DNA from 2 places in the Methylobacterium sp. NMS14P genome. Region 2 is predicted to be linked to the other one. Evidence: riboswitches for the same ligand, from Rfam matches in the RefSeq annotation. Region 2 holds a riboswitch; the other holds the start of a gene.

Region 1 (6,647 bases), 2.9 Mb from region 2:
CCTTCGGCGCGCTGCAGCCCTCCGTGGGCATCCGCGACTGGCTGCTCGGCGAGGGCGCGCGGATGCCCAACGCCGAGGAGATGCTGGCCGGACTCGCCGAGCGCCTGATCGCGATCGGCGTGCCGGTGGACCGGGCCTCCACGGCGATCGACACCCTGCACTCGGAATACGCCGGGGTCGGCCGCATCTGGACCCGGGATGGCGGCACCACCGTGCGGCTGTTCCCGCACGGCGCCCGCTCGACGGACGCCTATCTCAACAGCCCGTTTCACACGGTCCACGAGACCGGCGAGTGGCTGATCCTCGACCTGTCGGAGACCCCGGACGACGCCTACGCGATCGTTCCGGACCTGAAGGCCGGCGGCTACACCCACTACGTGGTGGCGCCCCTGTTCTTCACGAACGGCACGCAGAACGGCATCACCTTCGCCACGCGCGCCCCCGGAGGGTTCCGGGACGACGACATCGCGATCCTGCGCTTCGTCATGCCGGCGCTGGCGGCCGTGATGGAGATGCGCGTCCTCAACAAGCAGCTCGACCACGTGCTCCGGCTCTACGTCGGCGACGAGCCGCACCGGGCGATCCTGGCCGGCGATATCCGCCGCGGGCAGGTGACCCGGATCCGCTCGGCGATCCTGTTCGCCGACATGCGCGACTACACCCGCACCACCGCCGACATGACGCCCGAGGAGGCCGTGGGCCTGCTCAACGTGTTCTTCGACTGCCTCGTGCCGCCGATCGAGCGGGAGGGCGGCGAGGTCCTGAAGTATCTCGGCGACGGCCTGCTGGCGATCTTCCGCGAGTCCGGCGACGACCTGGGCGGCGCGGCCAAGGGCGCGCTCACGGCGGCCCAGCACGCCCTGGCGGCCCTCGACGAGGCGAACGCCCTCCACCAGTTCCCGGTGCCGGTGGCCGCGGGCATCGCGCTCCACCACGGCGAGGCCGCCTACGGCAATGTCGGGTCCGGCTCCCGCCTCGACTTCACGGTGATCGGCCGCGACGTGAACCTCGCGAGCCGCATCGCGCAGCTGAACCGCGCCCTCGGCGAGCCGCTGCTGATGTCGAAGCCCTTCGTGGATTTCCTCTGGGGCGACCCGATCCCGCTGGGCGAGCACCGGCTCAGCGGCTTCGACGAGCCCATGGCGGTGTTCCGGCCGAAATTCCTGCGCCCGCGCAGATCCAGCTGACCGGGTCACGGAGAGCGTCCCCGATCGATCCCGACGTCACGCGGCCGTCGCCGACACCCGCCGCGATCTCGGGCCAGCGGCCGATCCGTGCGCCGTCCGTCTCACCACGTCGGCACGAACGGCATTGCGTAGGGGGTGTGCCGACACCCCCAGACCGGATCGATCATCTTCGCCATCACGTCCCGGGCCAGGGCGCCGGCGCGTATGGCGACCTCCTTGGGGACCTGCGTCCGCTCGAGGATCTTCAGGCAGGCGTGTCCGCAGGCGCTGTACTGTCCGAGATGGTACGCGTTGAGGGCGAACTCATCGAGCAAGCCGTACTCGTAGACCCACGGGTTCAAGGAAATCCCCTCGCTCGGAAGCTCGAGCGCCAGGCCCGCCTCCGCGTATCGATATCCGTCCGCGAACCGCTTCCTGAGCCTGCAGAACCGACTGGCCCCGTGTCGCGCTTCCGCCCGCGCCGGACGGACGGAGGTGGCGCGCTCGTAGAGCTGCAGCACCCTGTCCTCCGGCTCATCGAGGCGCTCCGCGTTCACGGCCGCCATCAGCAGGTTGAAATAGATTTCCTCGTCCCATCCACCTAGATCGGCCCGCTTCAGAAAGCATTCGTAGGCTTTCCGATACGCGCCGGCGGCATCGTGGGTGGTCCCGAGGTACATCGTGTACCGGGCGATCATGAAGGGATCTGTCTCGACCGCCAGCGCCTTCTCGAGGACCGCGATATCCCGCGCGTCCGCCGTCGTGTCGCGGTGCCGGGCCCCGTCGTCGCCGCGGCGCATCGCGAGGGGAAGGATCGGTGTCTCGGCCACGCCGGGGCAGCTGAGAAATTCGTGCAGGACGCCCCGGTAGCGCCAGTTCTCCCGGCTGCTGACCAACTGGTTGCGCCAGTACCGCGTGTGCTCGTCGATGATCTCGAACCGATAGCCGGGCGCACGCAGTTTCGGCATCGCGAAGTCCGCCGGCATGATCAGCTCATCGTCGGCGTCGATGATCAGAACGTACTGCGCGTGACGCCGGGCGAGTTTCAAGGCCTCGTTCCGGTTGAAGGCAAAATCGACCCAGGGCCGCTCGACCAAGGCACCCGGTATGTCTGCCAGCGTGGCGCGGATGATATCCTGGGTTCCGTCCGTTGATCCGGTATCAACAATGATCCAATGATCGATAATCGGACGAACAGAGTCGATACATCGACGGATAACGTGGGCCTCGTCCTTCACGATCATGGACAAACAGATTGTCGATCCGCGATTCTTCATTCCGGAGCCGTCCCATCGTGCGCTCAGATCTCGGGTGCGCAGTCATCAAGGCTCCTAACACCACCACGACGCGATGACAAAGTGATCGACAGCGTCACTAAAATTATACTTCGAAGAACTAAATTAAAGTCTGAAGTCGACTTTACATAAATAATTGAGGATCGTCACAATATCTCTATAGATAAATTTCAAATATTCAATTTAAGAGCATGAGGCCCGCGCATCGAAGCCCATCGGCCCTGGATCGGGAGCATGATCGACCCGATCCCGCGACCAACCTCGAAGGGCAGGCCGCACGGTCTTCCATCCGCGCTGCCGCAATCTCCAGAATCTTCATGGGCATGCGGGCGTTTCAGCCCCTGAGCGTCATCGTGCTGCCGGAGACGCCGAAATCGCGCAGGCGCCTGAGGAACGACATGCCCAACAGGCTGGTCGATAGGAGCCCGCGCGGGATCACGACCGCCTCGACGTCCCGCACCGTGATCGATCCGATCTGCACGATCGCGATCCGGATCGGTGCGACGCGGACCGTCCCGTTCGCGGTGTTCCAGACGCGCGTGAAATCGGACGGCCCGACCTGGATCCCGATCCGCGCGGCGTCCTCCTCGGAGAACGCGCAGGCGCTCGCCCCCGTATCGACCATCATCGGCAGCGAACGGCCGTCCAGAAGGGCGTTGACGAAGAAGTGGCCGTTGCGGCCAGCCTGGAGAGCCACACCGGCGGCGGCACTGCCCGCGAGATCCGGCTCCGGCGGCGGAGCGATGGCGCGCGCGACCGGCGCCGGTCGCACGCCGTCGCGCAGTTTCAGGACGGCCGTGACACCGAGGAAGCCGAGCAGGCAGATCAACAGGATTGTGCGCACGCGAATCCGCCCGTGACGTGGAGTGCCGGGGACCGGAGGTGTTCCGGGATCCCGGCGATCAGATGCCAGACCCGTGAAGGGATGGTGCGCGATGGCGAGCGCCGCCCGGACCCGCGCGCCGATTCCGCTCCACGTGGTGTCCAGACCGTCACCGCGATCCACCGATTGTCACGGCAAAGCCGCCGTGGCCGCGGCGCGGGGTTGACCGGCCCCGGACGGGGGGCCACATCTGCGTCTGTTCCAGGGAGATCCCCGGCAAGGGGCTGAGAAACCGCTGGCACGTCCGTCAGGACCTGCGGCGCGGAAATCCTTCGAACCTGATCCGGCTCATACCGGCGTAGGGATTGGACCGCGGCCGCCCGAAAGGCAGGCCACAGCTTCTCACCGAAGCGCACGGCCCGATCTCCGCGACGGCAATCCGCGGAGATGATTGTGCCCCTCGACCGACCCGCCTCACCGATCGGCCGCCGCCGCGATCCGGACGGCAGCGCTACGCCGACGCCCCTTCCGGCGCGGACCGACGTCGCGGTGGTCGGCGGCGGGCTGATCGGGCTGTCGATCGCGTGGCGCCTCGCCCGAGCTGGCCGTGCCGTGACGGTGCTGGAGCGGGACACGATCGGGGCGGGCGCGAGCCTCGCGGCCACCGGCATGCTGGCCCCGGCCGCCGAGCACGAGCCGGGCTCCGACCCGCTGCTCCCACTCGCCCTGGACTCGCTCCGTCTCTGGCCCGAGTTCCGCGACGCCCTGGAAGCGGAGTCAGGCCGCGCGATCGATTACCGGGCCGACGGCACCCTGGTGCTGGCGGTCGGCCGCGACGAGGTCGAGCGCCTGAGATTCCGCTACGACCTGCAGCGCCGCTCGGGGCTCGAGGCCACCTGGCTGCCGGGCAGCGAGGTGCGGCGCCTGGAGCCGGGCCTGCGCCCCTCCGTCACCGCCGGGATCCACTGCCCGCTCGACCATCAGGTCGATCCCCGTCTGGTCATGGACGCGCTCACCGAGGCCTGCCGCCGGGCCGGCGTGATCCTGGTGGAGCGGACCCCCGTCACCGGCCTCGACTGGTCGGGCGGCCGCGTGACCGGGATCCGCGCCGGCGACCGCGTCGCGGCGGCGGAGACCGTCATCCTCGCCTCCGGCGCCTGGAGCGGGGAGGGTGGTCTGCTGCCCGACGCGCTCGCCCTTCCGGTCCGCCCGCTGAAGGGCCAGTCTCTGGCCCTGCGCACCACCGCCCGCACCGGTACCCTGGCGCGGATGGTCTGGACCGAGCAGGTCCACATGGCGCCGAAGAGCGACGGCCATCTCGTCGTCGGCGCGACCGTCGAGGATTGCGGCTTCCGGCCCGGCGTCACCGCGGGCGGGCTCTACGCCCTGCTGGAGGGTGCCCGCCGGGTGCTTCCCGGGATCGAGGAGATGGAGGTCGAGGCGGTGTGGAGCGGCTACCGTCCGACCTCGGACGACGACGCCCCGATCCTCGACGCGATCGCCCCGGGCCTGGTCGCCGCCACCGGGCACCATCGCAACGGCTACCTGCTCGCCCCGGTCACCGCCGACGCGATTGCCGCGCTGGTGCTGCACGGCGCGCTGCCGGAGGTGGCGCGTCCCTTCACCCGCGCGCGCTTCGGCCAGCCGGAAGCGCTGAGGGCCTCGGCATGAAACTCCTCGTCAACGGTGAGCCCCGCGACTGCGCGGTCGAGACGGTGGACGCTCTCTTCCGCCTCGAGGCGGAAGAGAGCGGCATCGAGAGCCCGCAGGGCGTCGCCATCGCGCTGAACGGCCGGGTTCTGCGCCGCCGGGACTGGGGCGAGACCCCGGTCGCGGAGGGCGACCGCGTCGAGATCGTCCGCGCCATGCAGGGAGGTTGAGCATGGACCAGAATCACACGCCGCCGCGCTCCGAGCGTGGGGATGACAGCCTGACCATCGCCGGGGTCACGCTATCGTCTCGGCTGTTCATCGGCACCGCCGGCTACCCGACGCAGGCGATCATGCGCGACGCCGTTCAGGCGAGCGGCGCCGACGTGGTCACGGCCTCGATCCGCCGGGTCTCCCTCCAGGGCCACGGCTCGGACACGGTCAAGATCCTGAAGGGCAAGCGCTTCCTGCCGAATACCGCCGGCTGCGAGACGGCCCGGGACGCGATCATGACCGCCGAGCTCGCCCGCGAGGCGCTCGACACCAACTGGATCAAGGTCGAGGTCATCGGCGACCGGGAGACGCTCTACCCGGACGTGATGGAGTTGATCGAGGCCTGCCGCCACCTCGTGGACGACGGCTTCGTGGTGCTGCCCTACTGCAACGACGACCCGATCGTGTGCCAGCGCCTGGAGGATCTCGGCTGCGCCGCCGTGATGCCCATGGGCTCCCTGATCGGCTCCGGGATGGGGGTGGCCAACCCGGCCAATCTGGAGCTGATCTGCCGCCGGGCGAAGGTGCCGGTCGTCGTCGATGCCGGCATCGGCACGGCCTCGGACGCGGTGATCGCCATGGAGCTCGGCGCCTCCGCCTGCCTGATCAACACCGCCGTCGCCAAGGCCGACGATCCGGTGCGGATGGCCCACGCCATGGGCCGGGCCGTGGAGGCCGGGCGCGACGCGCACCTCGCCGGGCGGATCCCCCGCCGCGGCCGGGCCGAGCCGTCGAGCCCGCAGCTCGGCCTCGTCGGCTCGTGAGGGCGCTGCCGTCGCCGCTGCTCGCGGTGACGGACCGGCACGGGCATCCGCGGCCGCTCGCCGAGACCGTGCGGGCGGTCCTCGACGGCGGCGGGCGCTGGATCTGGTTCCGCGACAGGGACCTGGAGGCGGAGGCGCGCCTCCGCCTCGGCGCGGGCGTGGCCGAGCGCGTGCGGGCCGCGAACGGCGTCCTGACGGTCGGAGGCGATGTGGCGCTGGCGCGCGCGCTCGGTGCCGACGGCGTGCATCTCGTTGGCGGTTCGGAACCGGAGGCGATAGCGGCGGCGCGGGCCGCCCTGGGCGAGGCTGCGCTGATCGGCGTCTCGGCGCACACGCCGCGCGAGGCCGCGGCCGCCGCGAAGGCCGGCGCCGATTACGTGACCCTCAGCCCGATCTACCCGACCGCGAGCAAGCCCGGCTACGGACCGGCGCTTGGGCTGAAGGGCCTCGCCGCCGCACGTGCGGCGGGCCTGCCGACCGTGGCCCTGGGCGGTGTCGGTCCAGAGGTGATCGGGGCCTGTCGCGCGGCGGGGGCGGCGGGCTTCGCCGTCCTGGGTGGCCTGATGCGGGCCGTGGATCCGGCCGACGCGACCCGGGCTCTCCTGAAGGCCTGGGGCGCAGCGGAGTCTTCGGCGGCTCGCACAGCCACGTGAAAAACTGACCCCGTCTCTGCGAGC
Region 2 (6,647 bases):
CACATCCGCGGCCCGTTCCTCGACTACGTCCGCGACGTGCTGGACCGGCCCGAGGCGCGCGCGCGCGGCATCTTCAACCGTGCCTACGTCGATCACCTGCTCGCCGATCCCGACGGCACGCTGACGCCCAAGGGCAACTCGAAGCTCTGGCAGGTGGCCCTTCTGGAGAGCTGGCTCCAGACTCACGGCGTCTGAGACGGGCCGCGGCACGCCTTTCGCGACGGATCGTGATCGAACGCGTGCTCAAGGTGCCGCGCTTTGTCCACGATCGTCCCGGATCAGCCGGTCGACAGACACCCGGAGAAGCCCGTCGATGTGCCGCTGGATCGCCTATGCGGGACGCACCATCCCGCTGGAGCACTACGTCACCGAGCCGTCCCACAGCCTCGTCTCTCAGAGCATCGCGGCGCTCGAATCGACCGCGGCCACCAACGGCGACGGGTTCGGCCTGGGCTGGTACGGCGATCACCTGGAGCCCGGCCGCTACCGCGAGGTCCAGCCAGCCTGGTCGGACGACAACCTCCGCTACCTGTGCCGGCACCTGCACTCGCACCTGTTCTTCGCGCACGTGCGCGCCGCGACCGGTACGCCGATCACCCGGCCGAACTGTCATCCCTTCGCCTGCGGCCCGTGGCTGTTCATGCACAACGGCTATATCGGCGACTGGAGCCGCCTGCGGCGGCCGGTCGAGGCACTGATCCCCGACGAGCTCTACCCGTCGCGCGCGGGGACCACCGATTCCGAGGCGATCTTCCTCGGATTGCTGGGTTGCGGCCTCATGGGGCCGGGGCCGCGCCGCGATCCAGTCGAGGCGACGGCGCGCGCGCTCGAGCGGCTCACGGACCTCGCCGGCGCGCATCCGTTCCGGTTCACCGCGGCGCTGGCGGACGGCCGCGATCTCTACGCGTTCCGCTACGCCGCGAACGACAAGGCGAACTCGCTCTACTACCGCGCCTCGGAGGGCGGCGTGGTCGTCGCCTCGGAGCCGCTCGACCGGGATCACGGCACCTGGACGACGGTCGCCGAGAACAGCGTGCTCGTCGCGCGGCGGGACGCGCCGGTGGAGATCCTGTCACTGGCCCAGTTCGGCCTGGGCGCGCCGTCGGTCGACGACTCGGTCCGCCGGCTGCGCGCCTGAGCGAAGGCGCCTAGGCGACGCGTGAGAGACTGCCGCTCTGCGACCCGAGCGTGCTGCGGGCAGAATCGTAGGCGCGATTGCGCAGGGCGGTCTCGCTCGGGAGCTGATCGATCACGTTGCCGGACGACGGATCGACCACCTGGAACACGATCGAGCTCGTGTCCGGGTCCTGGATGTAGCGCGCCTTGCCGCCGTTCGTGCCGATATCGAGCTTGACCGCGGGCTCGAGCGGCTTGGCGGGAGTCTGGGGCCGGGGAGCCTCCTGCGTCACGGCGGCGGCGGCCGTCGCTCCGAGTGCCTCGAGGCCCTGCGGCCCCGGCGTCGTGGATGTCAACGCTCGAATCTCCATCGCCGGTCTCCTGCGATCCTGTGATCGAAGGATTGAGGGGCGGTCCTGCCTAATCCTTCCTTAATGGCGACCGCCGGTCCACCGGATGCTGCGGCGGGATCGGAGATGCGATGAACATCGCGTTACCGTCGCGACACAAATCTGTGCTGGTTTTTCAACGAAGCCGACTCGGCGCGCGTCCGGTTCGTCTTCCCACAACGGGGCCGCGGTCCGCCCCGCGCTGCATGGAGCACGCGATGTACAGGATCTTCGCGACTCTCGTCCTGGCGGCGACGTCCGCGCTCGCCGCGCCGGATTCGCGCGCGCAGTTCATCCGCGAGAATCGCTGCGCCGTCGCGGAGCGCCTCGACGCCATCCACAGGCACGGCCCGGTCGACGTCTCGCGCGACCGCTTCATCGTCGTCGCGCTGCACGGACAGGAGCAGCGCTACGTCCAGTGCATCTTCCAGGATCGGGATACGCGGATGTTCTGCGAGGCCGCGTCGGGCGCCTACGGGCCGCCCGGCGGGGGCCGCTTGAGGCTGGATGCGACCGCGCGGGCGGCCCTGGCGGCGCTCCGCTACGTCCAGGCGGACCCGGCGGAGAACTTCGCCCGCCTCGTGGAACTGGGAACGCCGCCCGACCTCGGCATCGCCGCGGATCTGATGCTGGCGGCGCTGCACGATGCCTACGGCGCTCGCCCGGGCGACGTCCTCGATATCGAGGCCCCGTACGGCGGAACGCCCGGGCGGGGCTGCGGCACGCCCGAATCCTGAGCGGACCGGGCGTGCCGTCGTGTCACTCGGCGGCGTCGACGTAGAGCTTGCCGCCCTCGGCCAGAAACTCCTGCGACTTCGCCCGCATCCCGGCCTCGGCCTCGGCCTTCGACATCGCGGGCGCGGCGCCAACGACCTCGCCGGCCTCCTCCATCGCCAGCACCTCGGCGCGCAGGTCCTGCGTGATCTTCATCGAGCAGAACTTCGGCCCGCACATCGAGCAGAAATGCGCGACCTTGTGGGCGTCCTTCGGCAGGGTCTCGTCGTGGAAGCGCCGGGCCGTGTCCGGATCGAGGCCCAGGTTGAACTGGTCCTCCCAGCGGAAGTCGAACCGGGCGCGGCTCAGCGCGTCGTCGCGCAGCTGCGCGGCGGGGTGCCCCTTGGCGAGGTCGGCGGCGTGGGCGGCGATCTTGTAGGTGATGACGCCGGTCTTCACGTCGTCCCGGTCGGGCAGGCCGAGATGCTCCTTCGGGGTGACGTAGCAGAGCATCGCGGTGCCGAACCAGCCGATCATCGCGGCGCCGATGCCCGAGGTGATGTGGTCGTAGCCGGGGGCGATGTCGGTGGTCAGCGGGCCGAGGGTGTAGAACGGCGCCTCGCCGCACTCCTTGAGCTGCTTCTCCATGTTGACCTTGATCTTGTGCATCGGCACGTGGCCGGGGCCCTCGATCATCACTTGGCAGCCCTTGTCCCAGGCGACCTTGGTCAGCTCGCCGAGCGTCTCCAGCTCGCCGAACTGGGCGGCGTCGTTGGCGTCGGCGATCGAGCCCGGGCGCAGGCCGTCGCCCAGCGAGAACGACACGTCGTAGGCCCGCATGATGTCGCAGATCTCGTCGAACCGCTCGTAGAGGAAAGATTCCCGGTGCCCGGCGAGGCACCAGCGGGCCATGATCGAGCCGCCGCGCGAGACGATGCCGGTGACGCGCCGCGCGGTCAGCGGCACGTGGGCGAGCCGCACGCCGGCATGGATGGTGAAGTAGTCGATGCCCTGCTCGGCCTGCTCGATCAGCGTGTCCTTGAACACCTCCCAGTCGAGCTTCAGCGGGTCGCCGCCGACCTTCTCCAGCGCCTGGTAGATCGGCACCGTGCCGATCGGGACCGGGCTGTTGCGGATGATCCACGAGCGGATGTTGTGGATGTTGCGGCCGGTGGACAGGTCCATGACCGTGTCGGCGCCCCAGCGGATCGACCAGACCAGCTTCTCGACCTCGTCGGCGGCCGAGGAGGTGACGGCCGAGTTGCCGATGTTGGCGTTGATCTTGACCAGGAAGTTCCGGCCGATCGCCATCGGCTCCAGCTCGGTGTGGTTGATGTTGGCCGGGATGATCGCCCGACCGCGGGCGATCTCGTCGCGCACGAATTCCGGGGTGATGAAGGGCGGGACAGAGGCCCCGAAGCTCTGGCCGTCGGCCAGCGCGGCCTCGGCGCCCGCGAGCATCGTCTCGCGGCAGACGTTCTCGCGATGGGCGACGTAGATCATCTCCTCGGTGATGATCCCCGCGCGGGCGAACTCGTACTGGGTGACCATCTGGCCCGGGGCCGCCTTGCGGATGGTCCGCTCGGCGGGGCAGGGGGCCACGAGCTTGTCGCCCGCGAAGCCGTTATCCTCGGGCTTCACCGCCCGCGGCGCGACGGCCGCGTAGCCGCGCGCCGCGACCCAGGGCTCGCGCACGCCGGGAAGGCCGGCATTGAGGTCGATGCGGGCATCGGTCTCGGTGTAGGGGCCCGACGGGTCGTAGACCCGCACCGGTTCCTCCTTCGGATCGGAGAGGACGATCTCGCGATAGGGTACGCGGATGTCCGGCCGCCCGGCCGGGTTCGCATACGCCTTGCGCGATCCGGTCACCGGACCGGTGGTCACGGTCTCGGGGCTGCCTTTCACGTCCTTCGGGAGAACGGGTGCGTTCATCGTGGGCCTCTCCTCGTGCTGGAGTGGTCCGGTCCACGCGATGGCCGAGATGAGATGGGGTCGCGCAGGATGCGACCGCAGGTTCCCGTCCCTCCGCCGGTATGAGCCGGATCAGGTTCAAGGGTCAGGGCAGCGTGCCCAATCTCAGCCCTCTGCAGGGCCCCCCTCGGAACGGTTCCAGACTCGGGCTCGCGGAGGGCTTTGTCAATGCTGACCGGCGGCCGTAGAAAACACATCCCGTAAACCGTTCGTCCGAACGCACCCGTTCTCCCGCACCGCATGCGTCTCCTCGCCGGCCTCCTGCTCGCCGCGCTCCTCCTCTGCGGGCTGGCCTGCGCCGCACTCGCGCTCGGGCAGCGCCGGTTCCTCTATCCGGGCGCCTTCGGGCCGCAGAACCCGTGGACGACCCCGCCCGGCCTCGCGGCAATCACGGTCGCGACGCCCGACGGCGAGACTCTGCACGGCCTGTGGCGGCCGCCGCGGCCGGGCTGCGGCGTCGTCGTGAGCTTCCACGGCAACGGGTCGCGCCCCGAGCCGCACGCGGCCCGCTTCGCCGCGGAGCCCTGGCGGGCGCGCGGCTGGGGCGTGCTGACTTTGGCCTATCGCGGCTACCCCGGCTCGACCGGGAGTCCGAGCGAGGACGGGCTGATCCGCGACGGGCTGGCGGCGGTGGAGGCCGCGCGGGCGCGGGCGCCCGGCGCGCCGATCCTGCTCCACGGCCATTCCCTCGGGGCCGCCGTGGCCGTGGCCGTCGCCCAGCGGGAGCCGGCAATCGGGCTGTACCTGGAGGCGCCCTTCGACTCGATGAGCCACACCGTGCGGCTGCATGTCCCGCTAGCCCCGATCTGGCTCCTGCGCGACACGTACCGCTCGGACCTGCGCATCCGCGGTGGCACGGCGCCGGTGCTGATCGTGCAGGGCCGCGACGACACGGTGGTGCCGGCCAAGCTGGCGCGGAACCTCGCCGAGGCGGCCGGTCCGCGGGCGCGGATCGACGTGATCCCGGGGGACCACGTCTCCATCCTGGGCAGCCGGGATCGCGAGGCCGAGACGCTGTTCGGACCCCGCGTCGGTTCGGCCTGCCCGCAGCCGGTGGAACAGCAGGGGTAGGAGAGGGAGGCTCGCGTGGTCGGACGGCGCTCGCAGCGCTGGAGCGCCGAGGATCCGGACGCGCCGGGCGTCCCGGGCCTGCCGGACCCGGTCTGCCCCCTCTGCGAGCGCCCGATTCCGCGCCGCGCCCGCTCCAGCCTCCATCATCTCACGCCGAAGCTGAAGGGCGGGACCCATCGCGGCACGGTCCGGCTGCACCAGATCTGCCACTCGGCGATCCATGCCCGCTACAGTGAGGCGGAGATCGCCAAACGCCTCGCCGACGTCGAGGCCCTGCGCGCCGATCCGGAGATCGCGCGCTTCCTCGTCTGGGTCCGCGGCAAGCCCGACGATTTCCACGCCGCCACGCGCATGACCCGCGACCGGCGGTCGGCGCGGCGCAACACCTGACATCTGACCGGCCGGATTTACCGCGCGTTCGTCACATCCGCAGGTGGCGGCCGCCCCGTTCCTTGCCGTCAACCCGAACCGGTCCAGGATCGCGCCGATCGCGAGGGGTGGGTCGATGGCCGGGGTCGGGGATACGGGGGATCGGCTCGCCTGGGTCGATATCGCCAAGGGGATCTGCATCCTCCTGGTCGTCATGATGCACTCGGTCATCGGCACCGGCGAGGCCATGGGCGGCGAGGGCTTCCTCCACCCGGTCGTCGCCTTCGCGAAGCCGTTCCGGATCCCGGATTTCTTCCTGCTCTCCGGCCTGTTCGTGGGACGGGTCATCGACCGCGACTGGCGCCTGTTCTCCGACCGCCGGGTCGTCCACTTCGCCTACTTCTACCTGCTCTGGCTGGTGATCCAGTCGGCCGCCAAGTACGGCAAGATCGTCGGCGATGCCGGCCCCGCGGCCTTCGCGGCGCACCTCGCCCACGCGCTGATCGAGCCCTATTCCACCCTCTGGTTCATCTACCTTCTGGCGGTGTTCTCGGTGGTCACGAAGGCCCTGCGCCGCGTGCCCGGCGGCGTGCTCCTCGCCGGCGCCGCCCTGCTGCAGATCGCCGACATCCGCAGCGACGCGACCCTGATCGAGGAGTTCTGCGCCCGCTACGTCTACTTCGTCGCGGGCTACCTGTTCGCCGGGCGGATCGTCGCGCTCGCCGACGCGGCGCGCCGCCGCGTCCCCCTCGCCCTGTTCGGCCTCGCCGCCTGGGCGCTCCTGGAGGGCTGGCTCGCGCTGACCCCGTCCGGCCTGCCGGACCACCCGACCCTCGCCAGCCTGCCGCTGCTGAGCCTCGCCCTCGGCGCGGCCGGTGCCCTCGCGATCGTGGTGGCGGCCGCCCTGATCGGCCGCGCCGGCGGCCCGGTTGCCGAGGCGATCCGGACCTGCGGCCAGCGCTCGATCGTGATCTACCTCGCCTTCTCGCTGCCGATGGCGGCGACCCGGGAGATCCT

Evidence for each region. A riboswitch is a leader RNA that binds a small molecule or an ion and turns the genes downstream of it on or off. The one in region 2 is predicted to bind thiamine pyrophosphate.
Region 1: linked by a shared signal. The riboswitch ahead of thiO (glycine oxidase ThiO) and the one ahead of thiC (phosphomethylpyrimidine synthase ThiC) in region 2 are both predicted to bind thiamine pyrophosphate.

The regions. Positions count from the first base shown of each region.
Region 1 is NZ_CP087106.1:674,431-681,077, forward strand. It holds gene LOK46_RS03100 (adenylate/guanylate cyclase domain-containing protein) at 1-1,187, shown strand, start outside; gene LOK46_RS03105 (glycosyltransferase) at 1,289-2,410, opposite strand; gene LOK46_RS03110 (TIGR02281 family clan AA aspartic protease) at 2,796-3,305, opposite strand; TPP riboswitch at 3,539-3,667, shown strand; gene thiO (glycine oxidase ThiO) at 3,732-4,955, shown strand; gene thiS (sulfur carrier protein ThiS) at 4,952-5,164, shown strand; gene LOK46_RS03125 (thiazole synthase) at 5,167-5,970, shown strand; gene LOK46_RS03130 (thiamine phosphate synthase) at 5,967-6,623, shown strand.
Region 2 is NZ_CP087106.1:3,572,964-3,579,610, reverse strand. It holds gene LOK46_RS17195 (N-acetylglutaminylglutamine amidotransferase) at 1-195, shown strand, start outside; gene LOK46_RS17190 (class II glutamine amidotransferase) at 314-1,138, shown strand; gene LOK46_RS17185 (flagellar protein FlaG) at 1,149-1,472, opposite strand; gene LOK46_RS17180 (TY-Chap domain-containing protein) at 1,724-2,242, shown strand; gene thiC (phosphomethylpyrimidine synthase ThiC) at 2,265-4,151, opposite strand; TPP riboswitch at 4,223-4,328, opposite strand; gene LOK46_RS17170 (alpha/beta hydrolase) at 4,431-5,261, shown strand; gene LOK46_RS17165 (restriction endonuclease) at 5,277-5,651, shown strand; gene LOK46_RS17160 (acyltransferase family protein) at 5,767-6,647, shown strand, end outside.